3 regions of the Lysinibacillus sp. FSL L8-0312 genome follow, and region 1 is predicted to be linked to each of the others. Evidence: riboswitches for the same ligand, from Rfam matches in the RefSeq annotation. Region 1 holds a riboswitch; each other region holds the start of a gene.
The links. Region 1 has a riboswitch for cobalamin ahead of metE (5-methyltetrahydropteroyltriglutamate--homocysteine S-methyltransferase). Riboswitches for the same ligand answer to the same signal wherever they lie in the genome.
Positions count from the first base shown of each region.

Region 1 (6,548 bases):
TCACGTCTGCATCAAGTGCACTAATCGGTTCGATGAAATCGTTAAATTCGCAGTAGCACATATGTGTATGGATTTGTGTTTCATCTTTGACACTAGCTGTAGCCAGCTTAAAGGAATTAACAGCCCATTCTAAGTAAGCTCCCCATTCTTCTTTTCGTAGCGGTAAACCTTCTCTTAGAGCTGGCTCATCCACTTGAATAATTGAAATACCTGCGTTTTCGAGTGCCTCAACCTCTTTGCGAAGTGCTAATGCAATTTGATAAGCGACATCTTTACGTGACAGATCGTCTCGTACAAAGGACCAATTTAATATCGTCACTGGTCCTGTCAGCATACCTTTTACAAAGCGCTTTGTTAAGCTTTGAGCATAGGCTGACTCTTTTACAGTTATTGCTGAAGACCACGCAACATCTCCATAAATGATCGGTGGCTTGACACAGCGTGAGCCATAGGAAACGACCCATGCTTTTTTTGTAAAGGCAAAGCCAGTCAGCTTTTCACCAAAGTATTCGACCATGTCTGTACGCTCAAATTCACCGTGAACGAGTACATCGATATCTAGTTCCTCTTGTATCGTAATCCAGCGTTTTGTTTCCTGCTCTATAAATGCCTCGTAGGCTTCATTTGATAATTGTTTTTTACGCCAAGCATTACGATTCCTTTTCACCTCATCAGATTGTGGGAAGCTTCCGATTGTTGTTGTTGGGAATAGCGGTAACGCTAACGCTTGCTGCTGCATCTTTTGACGCTGAGCAAATTCACTATGTCGTTCAAAATCTTGCGTTGTCACAGTTTGAACTGCTTGATGGATCAACTTGTTTTGACGGATCGGATGGTTTTTAAGAGCCTCAATTGCCTTCATACTTTCAGAAAAATTATGCTGTAAGATACCCTCTGTATCTCGTCTACATTTAGTTAGCTCCGTGATTTCTACAATTTTTTCATCTGCGAAGGCTAAGGCATGCTTCAGAACAGGGTCAATCTCATTTTCAAGAGCAGTTGTGATCGGTACATGTTGTAGATTGCTGGATGGTTGAATCCATAGCTCTGCCGCATTACTTAAATGCTCAATTGCCTGAATTGTAGCATTGACCTCCGCTAAGTTGGAACGCCAAATATCACGTCCATTAACAACCCCGACTGCCAATACTTTGTCCTGAGGGAAACCATATTGACGAAGTGACGCCATATTTCCTTTATAGCCATGAACAAAGTCTAGGCCAAATCCTTCTACAGGCAATGTAATCAATGTTTCATAGCTGCATAATGCTTCAAAATAAGTTTGCAGCATGATTTTCGCTTCTGGAACCGCAACGGCTAACTGGTCGTAAATCTCTTGCACAAGCTTGATGTCTGCTGGATCAAGGGTTGTGACAAGTGATGGCTCTTCTAGTTGAATCCAATTTGCACCTGCCTCCACTAATTCTTTTAATACTTGCGTATAGAGCGGTATTAGAGCTAATAAGTATTCAACCTGTGTGAATTTGCTATAGCCTTTTGTTAACTTGCAGAATGTATAGGGACCAATCAATGTTGGCTTTGCAATAATACCGTACGTTTCTTTCGCCTCTAAGAAATCGGCCAACACTTTATTTTCTGTTAGTTTCAAGGCCTGTCCCTCGTATTCAGGAACAATATAGTGATAGTTTGTATTAAACCATTTTGTCATCTCACTAGCTACAGCTGTTTTATTCCCTCTTGCTACGCTGTAGTAGGTAGATAAATCTACTTTCCCTCCCTGCCAGTTAAAGCGTTTTGGGATGAGACCAAACATTAATGCTGTATCTAACATTCTATCGTAATACGTAAAATCGCCAACTGTCACCATGTCGATGCCAAGCTGTAGCTGCTTGTCAATTCTAGCTAAACGGATTTTCTTTAAACTATCCTCAAAATCTTCTTCAGAAAGCTCGTTGCGCCAAAATGCTTCTAATGCTTTTTTCCATTCGCGATCTTCCCCGATATACGGGTAACCAATGAGTGTGCTTGTATAGGTCATTTTTATATCTCCTTTTCAGAAAAAAATAAAAAGCCATTTTCCAAGGAGGAGAATGGCTGCTAGTTAAAATTTTTAATGCTAAAACAATACGAAAAAAGTATCTACTTTCGCATAAATCATTTGTTATCGCACAGTGCCGATTTGGTCACTTTTCACCACCTATTTCCACGTAGGTATTTGGTGTGTACTAGAAATTGGCAGGTCTCCTGGCTTCTCATCAACACGCCTCACAGCCTTCCCGGTTTCCCAGTGGCCTTTGTGATTTGCTCCGAATAACAGTTGCGGGACAGCGTCGGATTTGCACCGACTTCCCTTTTAAGCCAAACTTTCATTTGGCACCAATTCTTACACATTATTCAATTATGCTCCTACTATAACATATCTTTCAGAATAGTAGAAATAATTTTTATACGATTATCTAAATTATTTCTATAATTATTGTAGGGATTGGTTTAAGAAGATAAGGCTACATTGTATTCCATAAAAAAATTTGTTACTATAAAAATACAATTATGAGAGGACTGATGAATGGACAATGATGAACTAATCTATATTTTTATTTGAAATGAATCACTTCAAACGACAAAATATAGGATTAGTCTATCCATTTTTAACAATCAGTTTGCGTTTATTTGTCATGATGTCATTGGCAAATAAAGTTTATTCAGTGAGAGACTAATCCTTCCAATATCCAATTGGGGGGATTTTTTCTTGCTCTCATAGTTTATTCTGTATCTTTCATCTACCTAATAAAGGAGAGAAAAAAATGAGCGATTCTGAACCTATTGTGACGCATGTGATGCTCCGTATAAGTCGTTAGCATCCATCAACTTATACGGAGAAATTTAGCATAGATGGATGTACCGACTTTGTATAAAAGAAAAATGATTTGCTATACAAAGGAGGAATTATCATGTCAATGATACAAGTACAAGACTTAACGTTTTCTTACCCAAGCAGCTTTGATTATATTTTTGAGGGTGTCAACTTTCAGATTGATACAGATTGGAAACTTGGATTTATCGGTAGGAATGGTCGTGGGAAGACAACATTTTTTAATTTGCTATTAGGGAATTATGAGTATAGTGGGAACATCATTTCTTCAGTAGAATTTACTTATTTCCCCTATCCTGTTTCAGACCCAAATAAATATACGTACGAAATTTTTGAAGAAATTTGCCCTCAGGCAGAAGATTGGGAATATATTCGTGAAATAGCCTATCTAGATGTCGATGCTGAGGTCATGTATCGCCCTTTTCAAACATTATCTAATGGAGAGCAAACAAAGGTGTTGCTTGCAGCGCTCTTTTTAACAGAGGGACAGTTTCTATTAATTGATGAGCCAACCAATCATCTCGATACAGATGCACGAAAGACGGTCTCTGATTATCTACGCAAGAAAAAAGGATTTATTTTAATTTCGCATGACAGAGCCTTTTTAGATGGCTGTGTTGATCATATTTTATCGATCAATAGAGCCAATATTGATGTTCAAAGTGGTAACTACTCGACTTGGAAGTTAAATTTTGATCGACAGCAGGAACATGAAGAAGCAACTAATCAACGTCTGCAAAAAGATATCGACCGTTTAACGCTGTCTTCCAAGCGTTCGGTAGGTTGGTCTAATCAAGTGGAGGCTTCCAAAAATGGAACTACGAATTCGGGTTCTAAGCTGGATAAAGGCTTTGTTGGACATAAAGCAGCCAAGATGATGAAGCGAGCAAAGAACTTGGAATCTAGGCAGCAAAAAGCGATTCATGAAAAATCAAAACTGCTAAAAAATGTTGAAAAAACGGAATCTTTAAAAGTACAACCATTAGCATTTCCATCAAAAGACATGGTTGTTGCAACGGATGTATCAATTCAGTACGATGACAACTTTGTGAATCAGCCTATTAGCTTCAAAGTGACGCAAGGTGATCGTATTGTTCTCGATGGCAAAAATGGAAGCGGAAAAAGTAGTATCCTAAAGCTGCTTCTTGGCAAGCCTATACAGCATACAGGCTCTATACATTTAGCTGCTGGCCTTATTATCTCCTATGTTCAACAGGATACTGCTCATTTGAAGGGATCGTTATCGGATTTTATTGAAGAGCATGCTATAGATGAGACGTTATTTAAATCTATTCTGCGGAAGATGGACTTTGAGCGGATTCAATTTGATAAAGACATCTCACATTATTCAGGTGGGCAAAAGAAAAAGCTGTTGATTGCCAAAAGTTTGTGTGAAAAAGCACATCTCTATATTTGGGATGAACCCTTAAATTTTATTGATATTTATTCGCGCATGCAGATTGAAGAGCTTATTCAAAGTTTTAATCCTACAATGATTTTTGTGGAGCATGACCAAGCCTTTCAACAAACCGTGGCAACGAAAACAATATCTTTGTCATAAAGGAATCATATAGAGAAGAGTCCATTTTCAAAATGGATTCTTCTTTTTAATGATATTGAAACCAAGTGACACCTTTATTATTTTTATCTTTAACTATAAAACGTTTAATAATTTTCTGTGATCGACGCACACTATAAAGAAATATTTTATAGAAAGGCTAGCAATCCCATGAAAAAAATCGCTACTTTAATGACTATAGTCATTATTTTGATTATGCCCAGTAAGATTTATGCACAAAGCGAACAAGCTGATGAGAAACTCATCACTGATACATTGATAACAATCCTTAATCCATTTATAGAAAAGGAAATTGACCATTACTACGGCTATCCTAAGCAGTATGGCTTGTATGATGCGAACATTTTGAACGTTACTAGGGAAAGTCAGTTTAGCTTTAGGGTTAACGTTCAAGTTACTACTTTTGAACATGCCCATTCCCCACCATATAGCAAGGAAATCATTACGTTTGAAATCAGTCCAACTGATGTGAACACCCTTCACTATAAACATGAGGCAGATAATGTAGAAAAAGCAATAGATGCATTCTATCGCACAACACTTTCAGATATACAGCAGAGCTTTAATTTGAATTTAGCCTCGTTCATTTCCTATCGATACAATCAATTGCAATACAAGGCTGAAATAAATAATGAAATGAAGCCTCTTGCTACGATTGCAGATGAAATAGCAAACAATATTTTATTTCCTGAGCGAAAGATACCCTATAAAAATGTAGTTGACCCTGTCACCTTTATCAAAGACAATACAGGCTATATGCTCTTTAAAAGGGCAGATGGGACCAATGTAAGCTATCAGCTGCAAAAGAAAGACGGCACATGGACCGTAATAAATAAAGCAAGTAAGCCAGGTAAGAAAATGCAGCATCAATTACCCTGGTATATATAAAGAAGAATGGGAAATGTAATTTTTCCGATTCTTCTTCTTTTGTTAAATAATTTTATAATTAACATTTTTCTATCATCCCATTTGTGGGAACTCCTTAATGGCTAAATCTTTATTATCTTTATCGTTTGCATGAGTCCATTCCACATTATTGAAGGAAAATATTAAGCATTAAAATTTTTCTGAAAAAGTGTTATGATCAGAAAGGATTTATGATTGATGGAGGATTTAAATGAAGGTTGATTTTGAAGAATTATTACATGGTGTTTTTTCATCTTTGCATGCGATAGAAGGCGTAAAGTCTGTCGATTGCATTCTTGAAGTTTTAAAAGATCGAATTGTTTTCCCGGAGATTACTATTTTGATACTGAATGCTAGGTTTGAATTGGTCTATTTGTTTAATGAACAGAAAGTAGTGTTTAAAACGTTAAGAGAAGCTTCGATTGATTCAAATTATATAGAAGAAATCAATTTAATTAATCAGCATTGTAGTTCCATTGAAGGTATTCTAAATGATTTTATTAACACAGATACACTTAAGAATTATTCTTTAAGCCTTCTTTCCTTAAAGTATAAAGAGAAAATTCCGAATAGTTAATATTGTGACAGAGATAGCGTTATGAAAAATGGAATTTGGTAAGAGTTTCTTCTACCAAACTCCATTTTTTAACTCGCCAAGTCTTAGCATTTCTGTTGAAATAAGATGGTTTGTGCAATGCCAATAAAATATGCTGATTCCGCAATAATATGATTTAACATAACTTTTGCTGTTACATGCATAAGTCCCTCTCCACTTCCACTAATCTATAGAAATAGAGCTTTCAAAGACAGTCACAACATGCTGGGGCTATCAAACCAAGCATGTTTTAATAGCTTAATCCCCTTGTCAATCTCTTCTACCCCTAAATTTGCAAATCCAAGCAAAACTTTTGCGTGCTGTATGACGGAAGGATTGGCGTAAAAAATAGAGGTTGGGTATACTTTTACACCTACCCGTTTTGCTGTTTCAATTAGTTCTTCTTCAGACATTTTATTATTTGGTTCGAGTAGAATATGTAAGCCACTACTAGCCCCATGTATTTTCACGTTATCCCCTAATATTTGATGAATGGACTTTAGTAAAGCCTCATATCTTCTTTTATAGCCATTTCGTGTTTTATTCAAATGTCTCTCCCAATGCCCACTTTCCATAAATAACTGTAAGGTATGCTGATGAAGTCTCGATACAGTTTGAACATAGTAGTTGTTGTT
Region 1 covers NZ_JBBOOV010000001.1:811,259-817,806, reverse strand. Annotated here, with positions in the region: gene metE (5-methyltetrahydropteroyltriglutamate--homocysteine S-methyltransferase) at 1-1,999, opposite strand, end outside; cobalamin riboswitch at 2,179-2,357, opposite strand; gene MHI22_RS04245 (Lsa family ABC-F type ribosomal protection protein) at 2,913-4,394, shown strand; gene MHI22_RS04240 (DUF3888 domain-containing protein) at 4,608-5,300, shown strand; gene MHI22_RS04235 (hypothetical protein) at 5,530-5,895, shown strand; gene pdxR (MocR-like pyridoxine biosynthesis transcription factor PdxR) at 6,129-6,548, opposite strand, start outside.

Region 2 (6,548 bases), 2.0 Mb from region 1:
TCTGCAGGAACCCGTAGATTGGACATATGCAGTCTGGGAACAGCTTGTACAAGCACTTACATACAAAGATGGTCATGCACGTGCACGTGCTGCACAAATTTTATGCGCCTTAGCCGCAAAAAGTGACCCAGAAGAAAGGGTATTGGAGGATTTTTTAAAGATTTGGGCTGTGACTTATGATGAACGATCCGTTACAGCTCGAAATGCATTACAAGCTATTTGGAAAATTGGGCTAGCAGGTCAAGTACAAAGTGACTTAGTGGTGTCTTATTTAGCAAAGAGATTTCAAACTTGTTTAGATGAGAAGCATCCGACTCACATTCGCCATGATATTATTGTATCTTTTAAAAAGCTATATGACGAGACAAGTGACATAAAGTTATTAGACATTGCCCATCGTTTAATTAATGAAGAGCAGGACGTTAAATCTAAACAGAAGTATAAGTCAGCCATCCGTTCAACGTAACGAGATGGTGTTTTTTGTGCAAATTATTTGGTAAATTATTGAATAGTCAACTATAATAAATGAAAAAATAAAAGGGGTTAAGACATGAGCATTTATAATTATTTAGTACGAAAACCTAATGGTGAAATTTTATCCATGGAAACATATCGTGGAAAAACGATGCTAATTGTCAATACGGCGAATCAATGCCGATTTACATATCAATTTGATGACTTACAAAAAATGTATGATAAATATGGGAAAGATAATTTTGTCGTTCTAGGATTTCCTTGCGATCAATTTGGTCATCAAAATCCTGAAGATGGCGAGGAGACTACGCATCTTTGTAAAGTGAATTATGGCGTTACCTTCCCAATTTTTGAGCTTGTACAAGTAAATGGAGAGACTACCCACCCATTATTCAATTATTTAAAACATGAAGTGGATTTTCGAGAGTTTGGCAAGGCGAGCATGCAGGAAAAAATGCTTGCTGAGGCAATTGTTCAACTTGCCCCTAACTTTTTAGATGGTCGTAATATTCGCTGGAACTTTACAAAGTTTTTAGTAGATGCTAACGGCAAGACCGTTGCACGCTTTGAACCAACAGATTCACAACTTGATATTGAACAGGCAATTGAAACTATACTATAAAATAGTTTTGTTTATCTTATTCTTTAGAAATGGTGACGATCCATTCAAAGCACAGCTATTTTTTCCTATTAATATATGATAAACTGCTTTACAAGTGAATTATTCTTGCAGAATAAAGGTGCTAACAAGCATAATCGGGAATTCGGTGAAAAACCGAAGCTGTTTCCGCAACTGTAAGTACAGCTAGTATAAAGGTTTACCACTGTCTTAACAGAGATGGGAAGGTACTTTATCACACATTCGTTTTTTATGTAATGAACTGTACAAGCCAGGAGACCGACCTTTGTTTGAACGTATAAAAACTTCTCGGAAGCTAGGAGGATATACGGCAAATACATAGGCTATGTCATGTTAATTTGGCCATTATTATGTTATTTTCGTCGTTCCTTTGCGTAAAGGAGCGGCGTTTTTTTATGCAAGAATTTTCATAATGAAAAGTGGGGGGATCGCAAGTGAAAAAAGATGCACGTTATTCTTGTTATCCATTTATGCGTGAAAAAGCTTCGACGGTTGATTTTGAGATTCGAACAGACAGTCTGACTACGCATTTGGGAGTTGCTTTAGCTGCAGTTAAGAAAGAGGATGTACAAGCTGTTGTAGAAGATTTAATAATTATTTTACCTATGGCCTACCATGTCAATGGCTCGGTTCGTGGAAAACTAGCTGTAACAGAAGAGGATCTTGCTTGGTTAAGTGAGCGCTATGATTTTTATGTTCGTCATGTGAAGGAAGAGATACAAAACTTTGTCTTACCTCAAGGTACAGAGGCTGCCGCTGCTCTACATCTTTGCCGTAGTGAAGCAAAAAAATCATATCGTACATTACACAAAGTATCGGATGAACGAGAGGTTCCAGCTATTCTTTTTGATTATTTAGGCCTATTAGCCAATGTCTGCTTCGTTATGGCTGTCTTTATGAATCAACAAGCAGGGATAGCTGAAATACCATTTATTAGTAAATCATATCCGATGAAAAAGAAAAAGGAGAATAATAATGAAGAAATTATTTAATGTTCAATGGCTAACAGTACTCTTCCTTGCAATGATTTTAGCAGGTTGTGGTACTTCGGTAGATACTAAAAATAAAGACGCTTCACAGGATACACAACAAACAGAGCAAACAAACTACAAAGTGACAGATGATCGCGGTGTAGAAATAGAGTTTAAAGAAGTACCAAAAACAGTTGTATCATTGCAACCAAGTAATACAGAAATTTTATTTGCTCTAGGTGTTGGTGATAAAATCGTAGGAGCAACTGAGTATGATACTTACCCAGAGGAAGCACAGAAAATTGAACGGGTTTCTGATTCTGTGAATTTTAACAGTGAACGAATCATAGCGTTGAAGCCAGATGTTGTTATAGCTTATACGATTGGTGATAAGGAAGCAATGAAACCACTTGAAGATGCTGGAATCAAAGTGTTTGTTATTCAATCAGCAGCTACATTCGATGATGTTTATGGTGACATCGAACAGATCGCAGCTGTAATGGGTGTTGCAGATAAAGGAAGTGAAGTAAACGAAGAGATTAAAGCGAAATTAGCTGACGTTAAAGCAAAGGTGAAGGAAGTAAAAGCACCGAAAAATGTTTATTTAGAAATTAGTCCTAAACCCGATATTTATACAGCAGGCTCTGGTACTTTCCAGCAAGAAATACTAGATGCAGCCAATGTTAAGAATGTTTTTTCTGACTTGAGCAGCTGGGCACAAGTTTCTGAGGAAGATGTCATAGTGAAAAACCCAGATGTTATTTTAACGACAGTAAACTACACAGAGGATCCAATAGGTGAAATACTTGCACGTGATGGATGGAATACAGTGACAGCAGTTCAAAATAAAGCAGTACAGACTCTTGATACAGATATCTCTAATCGACCTGGCCCACGTATTGGGGAAGCCGTAGAACTAGTAGCAAAGGCTGTCTATCCAGAGTTATTTAAATAAGAAACCATTCAAGGCTAGCTGTATACTGACAGCTAGCCATTTTTATGTGGGTTGTTATTTCCTAGTGTGAAAATTGGAATTAATTGAGTTAGTTCTATAAAATAAAAGTAAGAGTGCTCGATAATTTTAGGAGGTGTAGTAATTGGAACAGTTAGAGACAAAGATAATTCCATTTGAGGCAGTTTATAATTTTCGAGATATGGGGGGATATAGGACAAGGGATGGGCGCATTGTCAAGAACGGTTTATTTTACCGCTCAGCGGCTCTTGGGAAAATGACGTTGGCGGATAAAGAGCTATTTGAAACATTAGGGATTAAAACCATTTTTGATTATCGTGATAATAATGAGGCACACCATAATCCTAACCCTATGTTCTCACACGCTCAATATATTCAAATACCAGCGAAGGGCAATCATACATTTGAAATGCCTACAAATGCTGGTGGTAGAGATTTTTATAAAGCAGTAAGCCCCGAAATGTTCCGAGATTTTTATGCACAGATGCCGTTTAATAATCCTTCTTTTAAAGAGTTAATGAAAACCATACAAAATCCTGACAATTTGGGTCTTGTCCACCATTGTGCAGTTGGTAAGGATCGCACAGGTATAGGGGGAGCTCTTATTTTGCTAGCCTTAGATGTACCTGAGGAGACGATTATGGAAGACTATTTAAACACGAATATCCATTTACGTCCAATGGTAGACAGAATGGCACAGGCTATTCAACATCAATATAATGAGCAAGAATTACAGCAATTCTATGCATTAATGTCTGCTCGAGAAGACTATTTACAAGCAGCATTGGATGCTATGGATTACCATTATGGCTCAAAGACTAAGTTTTTAGAGCAGGAGTTTGGCCTAACTATTGCTAGACGAGAGCAATTGCAAGCTTATTGCTTAACATAACAATGACCCCTTTCACATATCTGTGTGAGAGGGATTTTTTATGTGGAAGCGCTGTCTTCCTATAAACCTCTTTACAGTCTGAAAATTTATGATAAGATACAATAGATTTTTAAGAAAAATATAGGAGAAGTGAAAGTATTGGCAGAGACAATGAAAGAGACAAATAAGTTAAGTCTATTCCATTTAACATGGCCTATTTTCTTAGAAGTATTTCTATTTATGTTAATGGGATTAGCCGATACTTTTATGCTCAGTGCTTTATCAGATAATGCTGTATCCGGAGTAGGTGCAGCCAATCAATATATCCATATTGCGATCTTGATTCTTGAAGTGGTAGGGAATGGTGCATCCATTGTCGTTTCACAGTATTTAGGTTCAAGACGTTTTTTTGAAGCAGCGAAAATATCTGCTTTAGCTGTCACAATGAATTTGGTTGTTGGACTGTTAATGAGTATTCTATTTTTCTTCTTTGCAAAACATTTAATGACTATGATGAACTTGCAGGGAGAAGTACTTCACTATGCACAAAGTTATTTAGTTATCATCGGGAGTTTTATTTTTCTACAGGCTATTATTAATGCACTTGCTGCAATTATTCGTGTACATGGTTGGACGAAGCAAACGATGTATGTATCACTTGGCATGAATATCTTGCATGTTGTGCTAAACTATGGTCTGATTTTTGGGAATTTAGGTTTACCAGAGCTTGGTGTAAAAGGAGCGGCTATTTCTTCGGTCATTAGTCGAGGATTAGCAGTACTAGTGTTTTTCTGGTTGCTCTATCAAGTGATGGAAGTACGCGTGAAGCTACACTATTATTTTGATTATTCTAAGGAATATGTAAGGAAAATATTAAACATTGGTTTACCTTCTGCCTTTGAACAGGTACTTTATCAGTTTTGTCAGATTGTCTTTTTATATTATGCGACATATTTAGGAGCAGAAACACTGGCAGCACGACAATATGCTATGAATATTTCGATGTTTACGTATTTATTTGCGATTGCCATTGGTACAGGAACAGCTATTATTATCGGACGTCATGTGGGGGCAGGGAAGAAGGATGAGGCATACCATCAACTATGGATAAGTGTCCGTGCGGCATTTGTTTTTACGATTATTATGGTTGCAGTCGTTACGATTTTCCGCAAACCACTCATGCATGTTTTTACCGATAATCCAGATGTCATTACTATTGGAGCATCCGTGTTAGCCCTCAGTATTTTGCTAGAGACTGGCCGTACAATGAATATCGTTGTCATTAACTCTTTACGTGCTTCTGGAGATGCCAGATTTCCTGTGAAGATTGGTTTTCTATCGATGGTTTGTATGAGTCTTCCGCTTGGTTATTTATTTGTATTTATATTGGATTGGGGCTTGGTTGGAATATGGCTAGCTATTTCAGCAGATGAATGGGTACGTGCAATTATCGTATACTTTAGATGGAAAAGCCGTAAATGGGAGCGATTTGCCCTCGTTTCACCGAATGAACAGAAGGAGGCATAGAAATGGGAGCATTATCTAAACGTGCGATAGCGGCAGCATTAATGGAGCAATCTATCACACTTTTTGCTTGTCCTGTATGTCAGCAATCGATGCATGTCTATGAGCAGGGAAGATTGGTTTGTCCTGCTAACCATTCTTTTGATATAGCTAAGCAGGGCTATGTCAACATGCTGACACATAGCGCTGCTTCTAAATATAGCAAAAGTCTTTTTGAATCTCGTAAGGCAGTGATTGATAGTGGGATTTATGATGCTGTAGAAGAAAAAATTAGTAAGCTTATAGCCTCTGCAAAAACAGTGCTTGATACTGGCTGTGGAGAAGGATCACATTTAGCTCGTATTATGACAGACATAGACAATGGCATCGGTGTTGGTATCGATATAGCAAAAGAGGGCATATTGGCAGCAACACGTCATTATCCACAACAAATTTGGTGTGTAGGTGATTTAGCCAAAAGTCCATTTGCGCAAGAAAGCTTTGATGCAATATTAAATATTTTATCGCCCGCAAATTATGAGGAATTTAAGCGTCTTCTTGCCCCAGATGGCTGTCTTGTAAAGGTTGTACCACAAAGCGGCTATTTACAGGAACTGCGTGCCCAATTATATGCAGATTCGAGCAAGGAAACATACTCTAATGAACAAATTGTTGCCCGTTTTAAAGATAGCTTTAGTGAAGTTATAGTAGAACGTGTAACCTATACTTTACCGCTTGCAGAAGAGCTTGTGCCGGCGTTATTAGAGATGACACCGATGGGCTGGCATAAAAAAGAGGAAACGGCCATTGTATTAAATGAAATTACGATTGATGTAGATCTATTAGTAGGGAAAGTTTAAGAGGGCCACCTGCAATTGCAGTATACTGGTCTTTTCGATTACAATGGGAATAACTATTGAATAAGGTAGGAATGTAACAGTGTATAAATTAGCAGCTAATGTTGTCAAAGTAATATTAAAATTAATGGGTTCAAAGGCTCGTGTATATGGAGAAGAAAACTTGCCAAAAGATGGTGGGTATATTATAGCTTGTACACATACAGGCTACGTCGATATTTTAAACCTTGGTGTAGCCATGTACCCTCGTGAAATTCAC
Region 2 covers NZ_JBBOOV010000001.1:2,821,165-2,827,712, reverse strand. Annotated here, with positions in the region: gene MHI22_RS14220 (hypothetical protein) at 1-466, shown strand, start outside; gene MHI22_RS14215 (glutathione peroxidase) at 551-1,096, shown strand; cobalamin riboswitch at 1,196-1,395, shown strand; gene MHI22_RS14210 (hypothetical protein) at 1,549-2,106, shown strand; gene MHI22_RS14205 (ABC transporter substrate-binding protein) at 2,090-3,040, shown strand; gene MHI22_RS14200 (tyrosine-protein phosphatase) at 3,183-3,950, shown strand; gene MHI22_RS14195 (MATE family efflux transporter) at 4,101-5,456, shown strand; gene MHI22_RS14190 (putative RNA methyltransferase) at 5,459-6,292, shown strand; gene MHI22_RS14185 (lysophospholipid acyltransferase family protein) at 6,372-6,548, shown strand, end outside.
Region 2: another riboswitch for cobalamin. It lies ahead of MHI22_RS14210 (hypothetical protein); the one in region 1 lies ahead of metE (5-methyltetrahydropteroyltriglutamate--homocysteine S-methyltransferase).

Region 3 (6,548 bases), 510 kb from region 1:
ACTAATAACACCCTCATAAGAAGCAGGGAAGGAGTATTCATCTGTTGATTCATTGCCCGCGGCTGCCACAATTGTAATACCACTGTCAACGGCTTTCTGAACGGCTTCTTTCATCAGTGGAGATTCCCCGTAGCCTCCTAGACTCATATTAATGACGTCAACACCCTGTTCAATAGCATACAAAATGCCTTGTGCAATAATGAAATCATTTGCACCTTCTTTGCCATTAAATACGTCAATGGGTAGTAGCTTCGCTTTCGGATTTACACCGTGTCCGCCTATGCCATTATCTTTAGCTGCGGCGATAATACCAGCTACATGTGTTCCGTGATCACCTGGATAAGTAGTATTCGCTGGTGCTGCTGCATTATAGGGTGGGAGTACTTGAGATTTTAGATCGGGGTGTTTAAAATCTACACCAGAATCAATGACAGCGACTGTCACATCATGCTCACCCGCTAATTCTAGTGCCTTATCCATTTGCAGTAGGTTTAAATGATACATCTCTTGTTTCTTTGGATCGACTTCTGTTTGAAAAGAGCGATACACATAGCTAGGAGATACACTTGTAATGCCATCTTGCTTTAGATAGTAAGCAACTGCTTTTTCTATTGATACGCCTTTATTCAGTTGTACCACATCATAGCCTAATGAAGGAATGGAGCGGATGACTTTGGAGCCAATGTTTTTATGTACATTTTTATCAAGTCCTGAATGCTTGATAACAATTTTATCCTTACTCATCCATTTTTCTTCATTCTGCTCTGTTTGTTTCATACTACTTGCCAGTACATTCTTGGCTTTATGCTGAGGTACTTCAGCAAAGGCAGAAGCAGCTGGAACCATTAGTGTAGCGGATGCTACAATAGCGACTGATTTTTTAAACAAACTTTTCAATTGTTATCTCTCCTTGGTGTTATAAATTAAGTCTCGACTCTATTAATACGGATAAAGATTAGAAAAGTTTCGTAAAGGAGGAAAATTTTTCACTATTTTTTCCTTCGAATTGTCTAAAGTTTTTTGTTTTACAACTAATTTAGTAGAAAGCCTCTATTCAGCTGATGGACTTCCAAGTATTGCACGCTTCGTTCTTTTACGTTTATCCAATATGTTTTTGGCATGCCAAACCATCAAAGACATCGCAACGAATTTGACGTATCGCTAACATAAATCGAATCTTTTGATTTCGTAGTAGTTTACTAATTTTTGAATATGAAAGAAAATAAAAAATGATAAAGCCATCGAGAGAGAATTTCTCGATGACTTTTGTCTACAATTGTTCTATTAATTGTTGTAATTCACACTTGGAGCGGGGGGGTGTAATGTTTTCCTGCAATAGCTTCTTTTTTTGTAATGTCATGAACATATCAAAAACCCATGGACGTTCGAGATGTGCACGTTGCAGCAATTCTTCTTCATAAAACAACTCGATCGGGTCTCCGTTATAAATGATATTCCCTGCCTCCATGACAATGATTTGATCCGCCCATTCATAAGCAAGGGGAATGTCATGGGTAGCAAGTAAAATGGTTCTTTCGCCGTCTTCTAATTTACCTAGGTACTGTAGAACTTGGGTAGCATAATAATTGTCAAGGCCTGCTGTTGGCTCATCTAATAAGAGGACAGAGGGCTCCATCGCTAAAACACCTGCCATCGCCACACGCTTTTTCTGACCTACGCTTAGAAAGTGAATAGGTTTTTCGAGTAAATCGCCTATTTCCGTTTGCGCAACAGCCCATGCTATTTTTTCTTCGATTTTTTCGGTAGACCAGCCAAGATTTAGTGGTCCAAATGCGATATCTTGCTTGACAGTACCTGAAAAAAGTTGATGATCCGCATCTTGAAAAACAATGCCAACTTGCTGGCGAAGTGCCTTTAAAGCTTTTCGACTATATTGAAGCTCGTTGCCATCAAAAACAATCGTCCCAGCTGACGGTTGTAAAATACCATTAAGATGCTGAAACAATGTTGATTTTCCAGCGCCATTATGACCAAGGATGGCAATTTTTTTTCCTTTTGGAATGTGTAAAGTAATGTCTGACAATGCCTTCGTACCATCTGCATAGGCATAGGACAAGCGGTTTAGTTCAAAATAGAATGCTGTCATGAGAAGTACCCTCCATATACAATGAGGAATAGGAACAGTGTCGCTATGCCTAGCCAATTTTTCTTGCTATAGGAGCCCATCTCTTGCCAGTAGACGGCTTCGCCACCCCGTGACTGCATGGCATTATTAAGCTCACGACTACGCTGAAACATTTCAGCAAATAGCGCCACAATAAGCATGGATACGGAGCGTAGCCATTGCATTGGAGAATGGTAGCCAAGACGCGCTTGCTGGGCAAGATGTATTCTGTACATGCTTTCTAAAAATATAAAAATAAAACGATAGGTTAGTTCAATAAGCTCAACCAATAAAGAGGGCAGTCGCCATTGTCGGAGCACATAGCAAATCCCTTGTACGGATGTGGTCAAAATTAAAAAGTATAAACAACTACTACTGCCAAGGACAATAAAGAACAATTGTTGGGCGGACAGGGCACTTGCTTTTCCGATGAAAATTGTCCAATTCATCCACGTAAAAGACCACAGATGGGCAGGTAATACATGAGTTGCTGGTGTGATTGACAGCAAGATGGATACAAGACTTGTTAGTAAGAAAAATCCAGGTAGCAATAATAACTTAACATAGTAGGTAAGCGGAATTTTTGCACCTAAAATGATAAAAGCACTCATTACAAAAAATGTAATGAGTGAAAGTCGTTCATCTCTCATGATGAGCGTTACGAGAAGTAGACCAATTGAAAATATCATTTTTTCTAGCGGATGAACGGACGCTAGCTTATTAAGATACGCATACTTATCAATGAGTAACATAACGGGTTAACCTTCTTTATGCTTGCCGCGCATATAGCCGATGAAGTAGCCAATAAAACCAGCTCCAATAGCTGCCTGTAGCACGAATAATAAGCTTTCAATTTCACCACTTGGTGGCTCCCATAAGCTTTCAAACCACGGTTCATATTCTGCATTGATTTCGCCAATGGCTGCTTCTGCCTCTCCATCAGCACCACCAAATTCTGCACCTTTTTGTATAAACAATGGGATGATAGCTAACAGCACAACAATCGCTAATAGTAATAAATTTCGTTTCATCTACTAATGTGCCTCCTTTGTTGAGAAAACACGCAACATTTTTAATTCGCTGACATTGTACTTTTTCAAGAAATTCATCACAATGACCGTTAAAATTCCTTCACTCACCGCTAACGGAATTTGAGTTAAGGCAAAAATACCTGCGAACTTTGTAAACGATGCCATAAAGCCGCCAACCTCTGAAGGGAAGGCTAATGCTAACTGTACAGAAGTCACAACATATGTACCTAAGTCACCAAGCATCGCAGCAAAAAAAACAGCTAGTGAAAATGACAACCCTATTTTTTGAGCCCCTTTAAAGACAAAGTAAGCAATAAATGGGCCTACAATCGCCATAGAGAAGGCGTTCGCTCCTAAAGTGGTAATCCCACCATGTGCTAATAATAAAGATTGGAATAATAAAACAATCGTTCCGATGACACTCATAGCTAGAGGTCCGAATAAAACCGTTCCAAGTCCAACACCAGTTGGGTGGGAGCAACTACCTGTAACCGAAGGGATTTTTAACGCCGACAGCACAAAAGCAAAGGCTCCTGAAAGACCTAAAAGCATTTTGGTTTCAGGGTTTTCTTCAATTGTTTTGCGAATGGAGCGCAATCCTAGAATAATAAATGGGATAGAGATGACCCACCAAAAAATAGCCCATTCGATTGGTAAAAAACCTTCCATGATATGCATAGCAAAGGCACGTTTTGGCACGAGTAAAAAGGCCAATAAAAAATAACTAAGTTTCCACCATGAAAATTTCAAAAGCTTTCCTCCTTACTAATAGATTTTTAGAATGTAGCGTGCGTAAATAAAAAAGCACTTCTCCGTTGTTGGAAAAGTGCATAGCTAAAAAAGCAAATAACATTCTCATCTGCTAAGCCGCACACCTATCCTCGTAGGCTGAAACGATCACATATTTTTCGGCAGGTCTCCTGGCTCTAGTTCAACACTTTATAGGTCTTCCCATCCGTTGGACAGTGACATGTTCTATAAAGCTCCCTAATACAGTGGCGGGACCGCGCCGGACTCAAACCGGCTTCCCTTTTAAGCAAAATGATAAGTATTTTACACCGAAAAAACATTAAGTTGTGAGATTTCACGACAAAGTGTAACATGATTTTCCATAAATATGCTATACTTTTTTTAAAAATATTTTCAATTGAAGGTCAATAGAGAAGATTCTGATAACTACTGAATTGTCATAAATAAGGAGATATTATAATTTTTATACCTGGTCTACACACAAAATTGATAAAATTGTCATAAATTTTTATAGAAATATTGAAATTTTAAAATAATGAGATATGATAGAGACAGTTTTCTATTCTATTAAGAAGATAATAAATTTCATATAAAACGTCGATAAGTGCTCGAATAACTCGAGATAATAGGGAAATTGGTGAAAATCCAATACAGCCCCCGCTACTGTAATAGCTGATGAAATTGCAAAGCCACTGGTGCAAACTTGGGAAGGTGCGATAGTAAAATGAAGCTTAAGTCAGGAAACCTGCTTATTTGATTGTGCATGCAAACTTTTCGGAGGGAGAAGTTGAAGCAAGAGCGAGTACCTGTATTTTATTTTATTCGTTTTTATTTGGCTTCTACAAAACCTTTACTCTTCGTAATTAGAGTAAAGGTTTTTCTTTTTCCAGAAAGCAAATGAGGGGAGACAGAAGATGACAACATGGAATTTAGAGGGGATGAAAACACATCTCTTTATTTGTAATGGTAGTAGTTGCATGAACAAAGGTGGGGAGGAAATTACCCTAGCTATTCGAGAAGAAATACAACAGCAAGCACTTGATCAAGAGATACATACAACAAGAACGCGCTGTAATGGACGATGCAAGGATGCTTGTGTGGTCATCGCCTATCCGCAAGGGAATTGGTATCGTGTACCATCAACAGAGCATGCTAGAACACTTGTACAAGATTTACATCATGAATCCTTATACAACGAACATGTCTTTACACTTCGTGAAGGTACATTACAGCGTACAGCACAAACGACAGCCATTAAAGGGATCGAAAAGGTGAAAGAGGGGTAACAACATGGCGCAAAAAGGAAAAATTTTTGTAGTGGGCTTTGGACCTGGAGACTTTAAGCATATTACGACACGGGCGGTAGAGGCATTACAACAAAGTGATATGATCATAGGCTACAAAACCTACGTGGAGTTGATTCAAGATTTAGTCAGTGCGAAGTCGATTGTCAGTACTGGAATGACCGAAGAGGTGTCCCGTGCGCAGGAAGCGGTGCGCCAAGCAGAGGCTGGAAGCATTGTCTCAGTCATTTCAAGTGGTGATGCGGGTGTCTATGGTATGGCGGGATTAGTGTATGAGGTATTGATTGAGCTAGGCTGGACAGAAGCAACGGGGATTGAGGTAGAAATTGTCCCTGGTATTTCTGCCATCAATTCATGTGCTAGCTTACTTGGTGCCCCGATTATGCATGATGCCTGTACGATTAGTTTAAGTGACCATCTAACACCATGGAATTTAATTGCCAAGCGCGTCGAGGCAGCCGCTATGGCGGATTTTGTAATCGCTTTATACAACCCAAAAAGCGGTCGCCGAACAAGACAAATTGTCGAAGCACAGCGCATTCTCTTAGAATATCGTTCGCCTGACACACCAGTAGGACTTGTGAAAAGTGCTTACCGCGATCGTCAAGAAGTGACGATGACAACATTAGCCGAAATGCTGGAGCATGACATTGGAATGCTGACGACAGTCATTATTGGTAATTCGTCGACATTTTTCTATGACAATAAAATGATTACACCACGTGGCTATCAACGTAAATATACATTGGGTGAAGAAAAACAACCCTTACGTCCACATCAACGTTTACGTGAAGAAAATGAACCTTGGGCAATGAACCAAGAGACAGGGACTGCACGACAAGACTTTACAGCAGATCCTAATGCAGGGCGTTTTAATAAACCCAGTGTAGCCGCTACGCCAAAGCCAAAAAAAACAGCACTTGAAATGGCTACAGCGGCACTCGCAATGGTGAAAGGAACAAGTGCAGTCAAAGTAACGCCGAAACTTGTACAGCAAAAAATAGAATCCATTTTTGAATTAGCTGTAAGCCCAGGAGTGGTGAATAAGTTTTTCACACCTCAGCAAATGATGACGTTAGCAGAGGTCGTTGGGGAAGAGGGGACGATGGAATATACACCAGACCATCAAATCCATTTGAAAATCCCAACGACTGCCCCTGAACGTATCACGGAGAAATTACAGGAAGTAGGCTTTTTATTAGCGCCGATTGGTGATGTGCTATCCTTGAAGGCTTGTGATTTTTGCTATGGTGAAAAGGCCGATTCGATTCCCTATGCAGAAGAAATACAACAAAAATTAGGTGGAATGTCTTTGCCGAAAACATTAAATATCGGTTT
Region 3 covers NZ_JBBOOV010000001.1:1,318,051-1,324,598, reverse strand. Annotated here, with positions in the region: gene MHI22_RS06800 (S8 family peptidase) at 1-897, opposite strand, end outside; gene MHI22_RS06795 (hypothetical protein) at 1,007-1,165, shown strand; gene MHI22_RS06790 (energy-coupling factor ABC transporter ATP-binding protein) at 1,271-2,107, opposite strand; gene cbiQ (cobalt ECF transporter T component CbiQ) at 2,104-2,877, opposite strand; gene MHI22_RS06780 (energy-coupling factor ABC transporter substrate-binding protein) at 2,884-3,156, opposite strand; gene MHI22_RS06775 (energy-coupling factor ABC transporter permease) at 3,160-3,906, opposite strand; cobalamin riboswitch at 4,050-4,234, opposite strand; cobalamin riboswitch at 4,492-4,673, shown strand; gene MHI22_RS06770 ((2Fe-2S) ferredoxin domain-containing protein) at 4,821-5,192, shown strand; gene cobJ (precorrin-3B C(17)-methyltransferase) at 5,197-6,548, shown strand, end outside.
Region 3: another riboswitch for cobalamin. It lies ahead of MHI22_RS06775 (energy-coupling factor ABC transporter permease); the one in region 1 lies ahead of metE (5-methyltetrahydropteroyltriglutamate--homocysteine S-methyltransferase).